Regions from separate parts of the Mesorhizobium sp. Cs1299R1N1 genome, predicted to be linked through region 1. Evidence: predicted binding sites of a transcription regulator. Region 1 holds the regulator's gene; each other region holds the start of a gene.
The links. The regulator PhoB, encoded in region 1, activates phosphate uptake and scavenging genes when phosphate is short. The targets are predictions, from matches to a motif close to TGTCATNNANCTGTCAT.
Positions count from the first base shown of each region.

Region 2: the regulator PhoB is predicted to act here: its motif matches at 1,207-1,223, upstream of O7A70_RS09795 (acid phosphatase).
Region 3: the regulator PhoB is predicted to act here: its motif matches at 1,385-1,401, upstream of O7A70_RS25570 (RNA degradosome polyphosphate kinase).

Region 1 is NZ_JAPYKR010000014.1:107,116-110,320, reverse strand. Features, by position in the region: gene O7A70_RS27060 (ROK family protein) at 1-840, shown strand, start outside; gene phoB (phosphate regulon transcriptional regulator PhoB) at 843-1,532, opposite strand; gene phoU (phosphate signaling complex protein PhoU) at 1,552-2,259, opposite strand; gene pstB (phosphate ABC transporter ATP-binding protein PstB) at 2,285-3,088, opposite strand; gene pstA (phosphate ABC transporter permease PstA) at 3,085-3,205, opposite strand, start outside.
Region 2 is NZ_JAPYKR010000003.1:583,414-586,618, reverse strand. Features, by position in the region: gene O7A70_RS09795 (acid phosphatase) at 1-1,135, opposite strand, end outside; gene O7A70_RS09790 (cytochrome-c peroxidase) at 1,347-2,567, shown strand; gene O7A70_RS09785 (SDR family oxidoreductase) at 2,822-3,205, opposite strand, start outside.
Region 3 is NZ_JAPYKR010000013.1:19,053-22,257, forward strand. Features, by position in the region: gene O7A70_RS25570 (RNA degradosome polyphosphate kinase) at 1-1,320, opposite strand, end outside; gene O7A70_RS25575 (zinc-finger domain-containing protein) at 1,489-1,734, shown strand; gene O7A70_RS25580 (FAD-dependent monooxygenase) at 1,745-2,986, shown strand; gene O7A70_RS25585 (hypothetical protein) at 3,083-3,205, shown strand, end outside.

The DNA.
Region 1 (3,205 bases):
CTCGAGGACCCCGATCTCGACGTCCGTAGTATTGCCCGCATCGCACTGGCGATCCAGGGCATCACCGACACCGAGGCGCGTGCGATGCTGTGGTCGCCGATCACGCCGCAGACGGACATTCCCTTCGCCGACATACTTGAAGCCGAGTTCGGCATCCCCGCCACCATGGAGAACGACTGCAACATGATGGCGGTGGCGCTGCGCTGGCGCGACCCCGAACGCTACCGCGACGACTTCATCGCCATCCTGCTCTCGCACGGCATCGGCATGGGCCTGGTGCTGAAGGGCGAGTTGTTCACCGGGACGCATTCATCGGGAGGCGAGTTCGGCCACATGATCCATCGCCCGGGAGGCGCACTCTGCCGCTGCGGGCGGCGCGGCTGCGTCGAGGCCTATGCCGGCAACTACGCCATCTGGCGCAACGCCAGGCAGCTTGGCGAGGACGCCGAACCGGTCGCGGATGTCAGCGATGCGCAGATGCGGGCACTCGCCGCGACGGCAAGGGAGAAAGACGGACCGGAGCGCGAAGCCTATCGCAAGGCCGGCGAGGCGCTGGGCTATGGGCTGGGCAGCCTGTTCGCGCTGATCGATCCCGCACCCGTCGCCATGGTCGGCGTCAGCGCCGCCGCCTTCGACCTGATCGAGCCGGCCTTGCGCGAGGCCATCGCCCAGACCGCCGGCGGCCAGCATTCGGAATCGATTTCCTTCGACACCGAGCCGAACGAGCTGCCGCTCATCCGCGAAGGTTGCGCCATGCGCGCATTGACCTTCGTGGACCAGGAGATTTTCGCGCCGGGCGTGCTGGCGAGGCCCGGCGTTCCGGGCAAGAATGTAGCCTGATTTCAGTCTTCCCTGATCGCGTAGCCCGCGCCGCGAATGGTGCGGATCACGTCCGGCATGCGGCCGTTGTTGACCGCCTTGCGCAGCCGGCCGACATGCACGTCCACGGTGCGTTCATCGATATAGATCGTCTCGCCCCAGACGTTGTCGAGCAGCTGGCTGCGCGAGAACACGCGGCCGGGATGACGCATCATGAATTCGAGCAGGCGGAACTCGGTCGGTCCGAGCCGGATCTCGCTCTTCTTGCGATAGACCCGGTGCGATTCCCGGTCGAGCACGATGTCGCCGACCTTGAGCACGCTGGACAGCACTTCCGGCTTGGCGCGGCGCAGCAGCGCCTTGACCCGGGCCATGAATTCCGGCGTCGAGAATGGCTTGACCAGATAGTCGTCGGCGCCGGTCGAGAGGCCGCGCACGCGGTCGCTCTCCTCGCCGCGCGCCGTCAGCATGATGATCGGCAGCCTCTCGGTCTCGGGCCGCATTCGCAGGCGCCGACAGAGTTCGATGCCGGAAACCGCCGGCACCATCCAGTCGAGCACCAGGAGGTCGGGCACGTTCTCCTGGAGGCGGATCTCGGCTTCGTCGCCGCGTGTCACCACCTCGACCTGGTAGCCTTCCGATTCCAGATTGTAGCGGAGGAGCACGCCGAGCGGCTCCTCGTCCTCCACCACCATGATGCGTGGCGCGATCATCGATTGATCATCCCTGCCGTCAAGCCGCTGGCACCGACATCGCCGTCTCGTCCTGCTTCGGACGGTTGGCGGGCAGTTGCGTGCCGGTCAGCACATAATATGCATTCTCGGCAATGTTGGTCACGTGGTCGCCGATGCGTTCGAGATTCTTGGCGCAGAACAAAAGATGCGTGCAAGCCGTGATGTTGCGCGGATCCTCCATCATGTAGGTCAGGAGTTCGCGGAACACCGATGTGTATTTGACATCGATGCGTTCGTCGTCATTCCTGAGCTTGGCGAGCGCGGCGGCATCGCCGGCCGCGTATTCCTCGACCACGCCCTGCACCTGGATCAGCACCAGCTGCGCCATGGAGTCGATCGAATGCGACAGGTCGCGCGGCGTGGCGGAGAGGCCGACGGAGCCGACGCGCTTGGCAATGTTCTTGGCAAGGTCGCCGATGCGCTCGAGATCGCCTGCCATCCGGATCGAGCCGACGACATGACGCAGATCGTCGGCCATCGGCTGGCGCTTGGCGATCAGGGTGATGGCGCGGTCGTCGAGTTCGCGCTGGCGCGCGTCCATGATGGCGTCGTCGGAGACGACCCGCTGTGCCAGCGCGTTATCGGAATTCAGCAGCGCCTTGGTGGCGCCGCCGACCATCGTGCCGGCGAGATCGCCCATGTCGCTGATCAGCCTGCTGATCTGTCCGAGATCCTCGTCGAAGGCTGCGACTGTATGTTCGGCCATGATCCTGGTCCTCGTATGCGTGATATCAGCCGAAGCGGCCGGTGATGTAGTCCTGCGTGCGCTTCTCGCGAGGCGACGTGAAGATCTTCTCGGTCTTGTCGAATTCGACCAGTTCGCCCAGATACATGAAAGCCGTCTGGCGTGACACGCGCGCCGCCTGCTGCATATTGTGGGTGACGATGACGATCGTGTAGTCGGCCTGCAACTCGTCGATCAGTTCCTCGATCTTGGCGGTCGACAGCGGATCGAGCGCCGAGGCCGGCTCGTCGAGCAGGATGACCTCCGGCTTCACCGCCACGGTGCGGGCGATGCAAAGACGCTGCTGCTGGCCGCCCGACAGGCTGAGACCGCTGGCGTTCAGCTTGTCCTTGACCTCGGTCCACAATGCGGCGCGCTTCAGCGCCTGCTCGACACGGCCGTCCATCTCGGCCTTGCTGATCTTCTCATAGAGCCTGACGCCGAAAGCGATGTTCTCATAGATCGACATCGGGAACGGCGTCGGCTTCTGGAACACCATGCCGATCTTGGTCCGCAGCAGGTTGAGATCCTGCGAACGATCGAGAACGTTCTGGCCGTCGAGCAGCACCTGGCCCTCGGCGGTCTGCTTGGGGTAGAGTTCGTAGATGCGGTTGAAGACGCGCAGCAGCGTCGACTTTCCGCAACCCGACGGACCGATGAAGGCCGTCACGCTGCGCTCGGGCAGCGACAACGTGATGTCCTTCAGCGCCTTCGACTGGCCGTAGTAGAAATTGAGGTTCTTGACCTCGATCTTCGCCTTGGCGGCTGCCTCGGCGGCAATCGTCATGTCTGGAGACAACATCTGGCTCATTTGTCCTCTCTGCGTCCGGTCAGGCTGCGCGCAAAGATGCTGAGCGCGAGAACCGTCAATGTGATTATGAGTGCGCCGGTCCAGGCCAGCTGCTGCCATTCCTCATAGGGGCTGAGA
Region 2 (3,205 bases), on a different contig from region 1:
GCTTGTAGAAACTCACCGCCGGCAGCTTGCCGTCATCGATCGCCTTGATGAACTCGGTGCCGTCCAGGCCGCCGTCCCGCAGATGCTCGGTGCGCGCGGCGGTGCCTGGCGCGTAGGCGGCGAAATAGTTGAACGGCTGGTGATGGAACTGGAAGTTCGGCACCGGCGTCGCGTTCTTGCCATCGAGCGTTGCCTGCCAGGCGCCGGCATACCAAGCCCAGTTCACCCCCTTCAGCGACAGCAGATCGCCGATGGTGATGTCGTGCTGCGGCGGCAGGGTGGTGGGCGCGGCCGGGTCGGCCAGCGCCTTGTCGCCGCCCTCTACCGGCTTGTTGGCGCTCGGCTGATAGGGCGGCTGCATGGTGTTGACGGCATGGAAGTCGGGCGTGATGGCGCCGTCATTGACGAATTTCGGTACGCCGCCGAGTGCCGAGGCCGGCGAATTGTCGGCGACCTTCAGCGTCGTGCCATCGGCCTCGACCACGGCGATCTGGCCCTTGATCGGACTGGTGTCGGCGTGCGGATAGACCGGCGTACAGGCGCAGGCGAGCTGGAAATGGTTGAGGAAGGAGCCGCCGAAGGCGCCCTGGAAGAAATTGTCGGCCAGCACATACTTCTTCGCGACCTGCCACATCGGCAGGCTGGAGCCATCATAGTGCCCCATGACAAGGCCGCCGGAATCGGCCCAGGCGACGAATTTATCGTTCTTGCCGCCGTCGATCTGCATCTGCTCCTGGTAGAAGCGGTGCCACAGATCATGGGTGATGACGTTGGTGCCTTCGTTGAAGCCCTTGGGATCGTCAATGGCGAAGGCAGCGTTGGCGAGATGCGCGGTCTCAGCCTCCGTCACCACGGGCGTGACGCCCTTTCCGGTCAGCCCGCCCCAGGCCGGCGGCAGCTCGGTGAGCGGCTTGCCGTCGCGGTCGAGCTGGCGCGCCTGATCGGCCGAGACATTGGCCAGCCCGTTGGCGCCGGGGAAGCCGCCATAGAGATTGTCGAAGCTGCGGTTCTCGGCATAGATGACGACGACGGTGTCGATCTTGTCGAAGCCGGGAGGGGCGGCATTGGCCGCCGCGAGGGGAAGCAGGGCCGAACCGGCCAGGCAGAAGGAAGTGAGGAGTTTGAGCCTCGTCATCGGGAAGACCTCGTGGCTTGACTGTGGCTAGAGGGGCGCGGGAACCATCGGGGCAGCTAACGTGGATGCCTTGTCACCTTTGTGACATCCGCCGCCGCGGCGAACACGGTTTCGTGAGCACTGGGGCCGGTCATCAATCCGTTGCACTCCATTCCTATTTCCCGGCCAAAGCGGACCATGCTCCATGACCAGAAGACGATGGAAAAGCCTGATGATCGCGATTGCCGCGATCTCGACATTTGGCTGTGCCGCGCCCGCGAATACGGCGGATGGCGTCCATCCCGGTCCGCTATCGCGCGCGCAAGCTTTCGCGCGTGCCGAGGCGCTGACCGCCTTGGGGCGAAAAATGTTCTTCGACCCGACGCTGTCGGCCTCGGGCAGGCAGGCCTGCTCGTCCTGCCATGATCCGCGCCACGCTTTCGGCCCGGCCTCGGCAGCTCCAGTCGAGGTGGGCGGACCGCATCTCGACCAGCCGGGCGTGCGCGCGGTGCCCTCGCTGCGCTATCTCCAGGCCGCTCCCGCCTTCACCGAGCACTTCTACGATTCCGAGGACGAAGGCGACGAGAGCGTCGACAACGGTCCGACCGGCGGCCTGACCTGGGATGGCCGCGCCGACCACGGCAAGGATCAGGCGAAAATCCCCCTGCTCTCGCCCTTCGAGATGGCCAACAAGGATGCGGGGACGGTCACCGCCGCCCTGCGTAGATCGGCCTATGCCGACGAGTTCAAGGCAACCTTCGGCAACGATGTCTTCGACCGCCCGGGCGACGCCTTCGACGCCGCCGCCGAGGCGCTCGGCACATTCGAGCAGGGCGCCGCCGATTTCTATCCCTATTCCAGCCGCTACGACGCCTTCCTCGCCGGCAAGGCGACGCTGTCGGCGCAGGAACTGCGCGGCCGCGCCCTGTTCGAGGACGAGGCGAAAGGCAATTGCGCCTCCTGCCACCTCAGCGAACCCGCCAATGACGGCGAGCCGCCGCAATTCACCGATTTCGGCCTGATCGCCATCGCCGTACCGCGCAATCCGGCCATCCCGGCCAACGCCGACCCCGCCTATGCCGATCTCGGCCTGTGCGGCCCGCTGCGCACCGATTTCCACGGCCGCACCGACTATTGCGGCCTGTTCAAGACACCGACGCTGCGCAATGTCGCGCTGCGCAAGAGCTTCTTCCACAACGGCTACGTCCACACGCTGCGCGACGCCGTCGCCTTCTACGCCAGCCGCGACACCGACCCCGGCCACTGGTATCCCAGGAATGCAGACGGCACGGTGAGGCAATATGACGATCTGCCAAAGGCTTACTGGGGAAATCTCAACCAGGATCCGCCCTTCAACGGCAAAAAGCCCGGCGACAAGCCGGCGCTCAACGACACCGAGATCGACGACATCGTGGCGTTCCTGCGGACGCTGACGGATGCGGATCAGCGGTGACGGGCCACTGAAGCGTCGGGACGAGCATGGCACCCAAAACGGAACGCCGGCGGGCCAGCGCCCCCCTCTGTCCTGCCGGACATCTCCCCCTCGAGGGGGGAGATCGGATGTCACCATGGCTTTCGCTAATTTTCGGTGTTGAGGAAAAGAACCGGCGCCAAAGCTGCCAATCTCCCCCCTTGAGGGGGAGATGCCCGGCAGGGCAGAGGGGGGCGCTGGCCCGCCGGCGTCTCCAAAAAATCGGACCAAATCCCTCACAGCGCCCGGATAACACCCCCATCCACGCGGATACTCTGCCCGGTAATGTACCCGGCCCCTTCCGAAGCCAAAAAAGCAATGGTCGCGGCGATCTCCTCGCTCGTCCCGTAGCGTTGCATCGGCACGTTGTCGCGGCGCTCTTCGGTGGTGGGCAGGCTGTCGATCCAGCCGGGCAGCACATTGTTCATGCGCACATTGTCTGATGCATAGGTGTTGGCGAAAATCTTGGTGTAGGCGGCAAGGCCGGCGCGGAACACGGCCGAGGTCGGGAACATCGCGCTCGGCTCGGCCACCCAGGCCGTCGAGATGTTGATGATGGCGCCGCCCTTCTGCTTGACCATCTGCGGCGCCACGATACGCACCGGCCGGATGACGTTCAT
Region 3 (3,205 bases), on a different contig from region 1:
GAACACGACCTGCACGCCGGCGCGTTCGAGATCGCGCGCCCAGCGGATGTTGGCCTCCTCGTCGAAACGGGCCTTGAGCTCGACCAGCGCCGTCACCGACTTGCCGGCCTCGGCCGCGTCGACAAGCGCACGCACGATCGGGCTGTCATTGGAGGTGCGATAGAGCGTCTGCTTGATTGCCACCACTTCGGGGTCGGCCATTGCCTGGCGCAGGAACTGCACCACCACGTCGAACGACTCGTAGGGGTGATGGACGACGATGTCCTTCTCGCGGATGGCGGCAAAACAGTCGCCGCCATGCTCGCGGATGCGCTCGGGAAAGCGCGGATTGTAGGGCGTGAATTTCAGGTCGTCGCGGGGAACGGAGACGATCTCGGATATCTGGCTGAGCGCCAGCGGGCCCGTGAGTACGCTGATGCGGCTCGATGAGACGCCAAGCTCGCCGGCGACGAAATCGCGCAATTCTCCCGGCATCAACATGTCGAATTCGATGCGGATGACCGAACCGCGGCGGCGACGCTTCAGCGCGGTTTCGAACAACCGCACCAGGTCTTCCGATTCTTCCTCGACCTCGATGTCGCTGTCGCGGATGATGCGGAACGTGCCGGAGCCCTTGACCTCGTAGCCCGGGAACAGCTTTCCGATGTAAAGGCCGACCGCCTCCTCCAGCGGAATGAAGCGGACATGGTTCTTGCGGTCCGGCAGGCGGATAAAGCGCTTCAACGCCACCGGCAGGCGCAGCAGCGCGCTCATCTCCTCGCCATTCTTGCGGTGGCGAAGCTGCAGCGCCATCGAGAAGCCCAGATTGGGAATGAACGGGAACGGATGCGCCGGGTCGATCGACAGCGGCGTAAGCACCGGAAACACCTGGTCCTGGAAATGCTCTTCCAGCCAAGCCTTCTCGTCCTTGGTCAGCGCATCACGGGTGATGCTCTCGATCCCTTCCTTGTTGAGCAGCACCGTGAGTGCCGAAAGGCTCTTCTGTTGGTCCTCCTGCAGCCGCTCGACCTCACGCAGCAACTGTTCGAGCTGCTGTTCTGGGGTGCGTCCGTCAGGGCTCTTCAGCACGATGCCCTCGCGCACCTGGCCGGCAAGGCCGGCGACACGCACCATGAAGAATTCGTCGAGATTGGCGGCCGAGATCGACAGGAAGCGGACGCGCTCCAGCAGCGGGTGATGGGTGTTCAGCGATTCTTCGAGAACGCGGCGATTGAACTGCAGCCAGGAGAACTCGCGGTTGACGAAACGGTCCGGATTGCCTTCCGGGCTGGCTGCCGTGATGTTGTTGAATTCGCTCTGTACCGGCTTCAGTTCGTTCATGATTCCTGCTCTTCCGCCCGCCTCGGCCGGTTAACCGGCTTAACTTATCCTGTGGCAGGCTTTTGCGACAGTTCTCTGACAGGCTTTTGCGACAGTTTGATTTCATCGAACTTGCAAAGAGGTTTGATATGATCCAGATGCAGAAGAGACTGCGTTAAGGAGACGACGATGGCAGGCGGTTCCATTCCCCATTTCCAGAACGATGCGGGCCATCCGGCAATCGACATCGGGGTCAAGGAATTCATGTGCACGGGCGCCAACCCGCCTTTCGATCATCCGCACGTGTTTCTGGACATGGGCGACGACAATGAGAAAGTCTGCCCCTACTGCTCGACCCTCTACCGCTATTCGCCGAAGCTGAAGCCGACGGAAACGCTGCCGGCGGGCTGCCTTTACATCGACCAGGCCGCCTGACCTCTCGATCATGAGCGAGACGCGGTCCCGGCAGGTCGTGATTGCCGGGGCTGGCATCGCCGGGCTGACGGCAGCGATCGCCTTCGCCGAACGCGGCTACCCCGTGAGGGTGTTCGAACAGGCCAAGCGCCTCGACGCGGCGGGCGCCGGCATCCAGCTCTCGCCAAACGCGACGCGCATTCTGTGCCGGCTTGGCGTCCTCGACACGCTTCTCGCCAATGCCGTCAAGCCGGAAGCCGTGGTGCTGAAGGACGCCGCGAGCCTGCGCCAACTGGCACGCGTGCCGCTTGGCGGCGCCGGCGAGGAACGCTGGGGGGCGCCCTATCTCGTGGCGCACCGGGCGGATCTGCAAGACGCCCTGATGGCGCGCGTCGCGCAAATGCCCGGCATCCAGCTCACCACCGGCGCGCGCGTCGGCAACATCGCCGCCGGCACGCACGGCGTCACCGTGACCGCCGAGATGGACGGCAAGCCCGTCCAGGCAGCGGGTTTCCTTTTGGTGGGCGCCGACGGCGTCTGGTCGTCGGTGCGGAGGCTTGCCGGCCCAGGCGGCGGAGCCGGCCTCGCGAACAGCCAATTCTCCGGCGAACTGGCCTGGCGCGCGACGGTGAGCGCGGACAGTGAAGCCGGGCGAGCCTTTGCCGCGATCGGCGCCCCCGACTGCGTCACCACCTTCCTGCACCCCGGCTTTCATCTGGTGGCCTATCCCGTGAGCAAGGGTGACGCGTTCAACCTTGTCGCTTTCACCGAAGGCGAGCGCATTGCCGAGGGCTGGTCCGGACACACCGATCCCGGCATCCTCGCCAGCGCCATGCGTGGCACGGCCGCGGGCCTTGCAAGACTGGTGGAATTGGCTGGCCCATGGCTGACCTGGCCACTCCATACAGTCGAACGGAAACAGCCCTGGACGATGCCAGCCGGCATCGCGCTGATCGGCGACGCCGCACATGCGATGACCCCGTTCGCGGCGCAAGGTGCCGCCATGGCGATCGAGGACGCCGCGATGCTTGCTGATTTCATTGCCGACTTCCCCGGCGACCTGACGCAAAGCCTCACCATCTGGGAGAAGCTGAGACGACCGCGCATCGAAAAGGTGCTGAAACGCGGCGCGCTCAACCGCCTCGCCTGGCACGCCCGGGGACCGGTGGCATTGGCGCGCAATCTCCTCCTGGCGACGCGGCCGGGAGAGAAGCTCGCGGCGGATTTGGATTGGCTTTATGGGTGGGAGGCGAGAAAGATTGTAAGGCGGTAAAACGCAGTCGCGACAATGAAGCTCGATAGATCGGCGCTGCGAAAGAGCAAAACGTTCGTGTTCGACAACGACCGCCGCAGACAATAGAATACGCCTATGAGCAAAGTCATCCGATATGGGATGGATCCGGCGAACCCGCCGCCGCTGACGGAAAGCCAAAAGGCGGAAATCGCCAAGCTGAAGGCTCGGCTCGAAGGTGATGTCGATACCAGCGATATA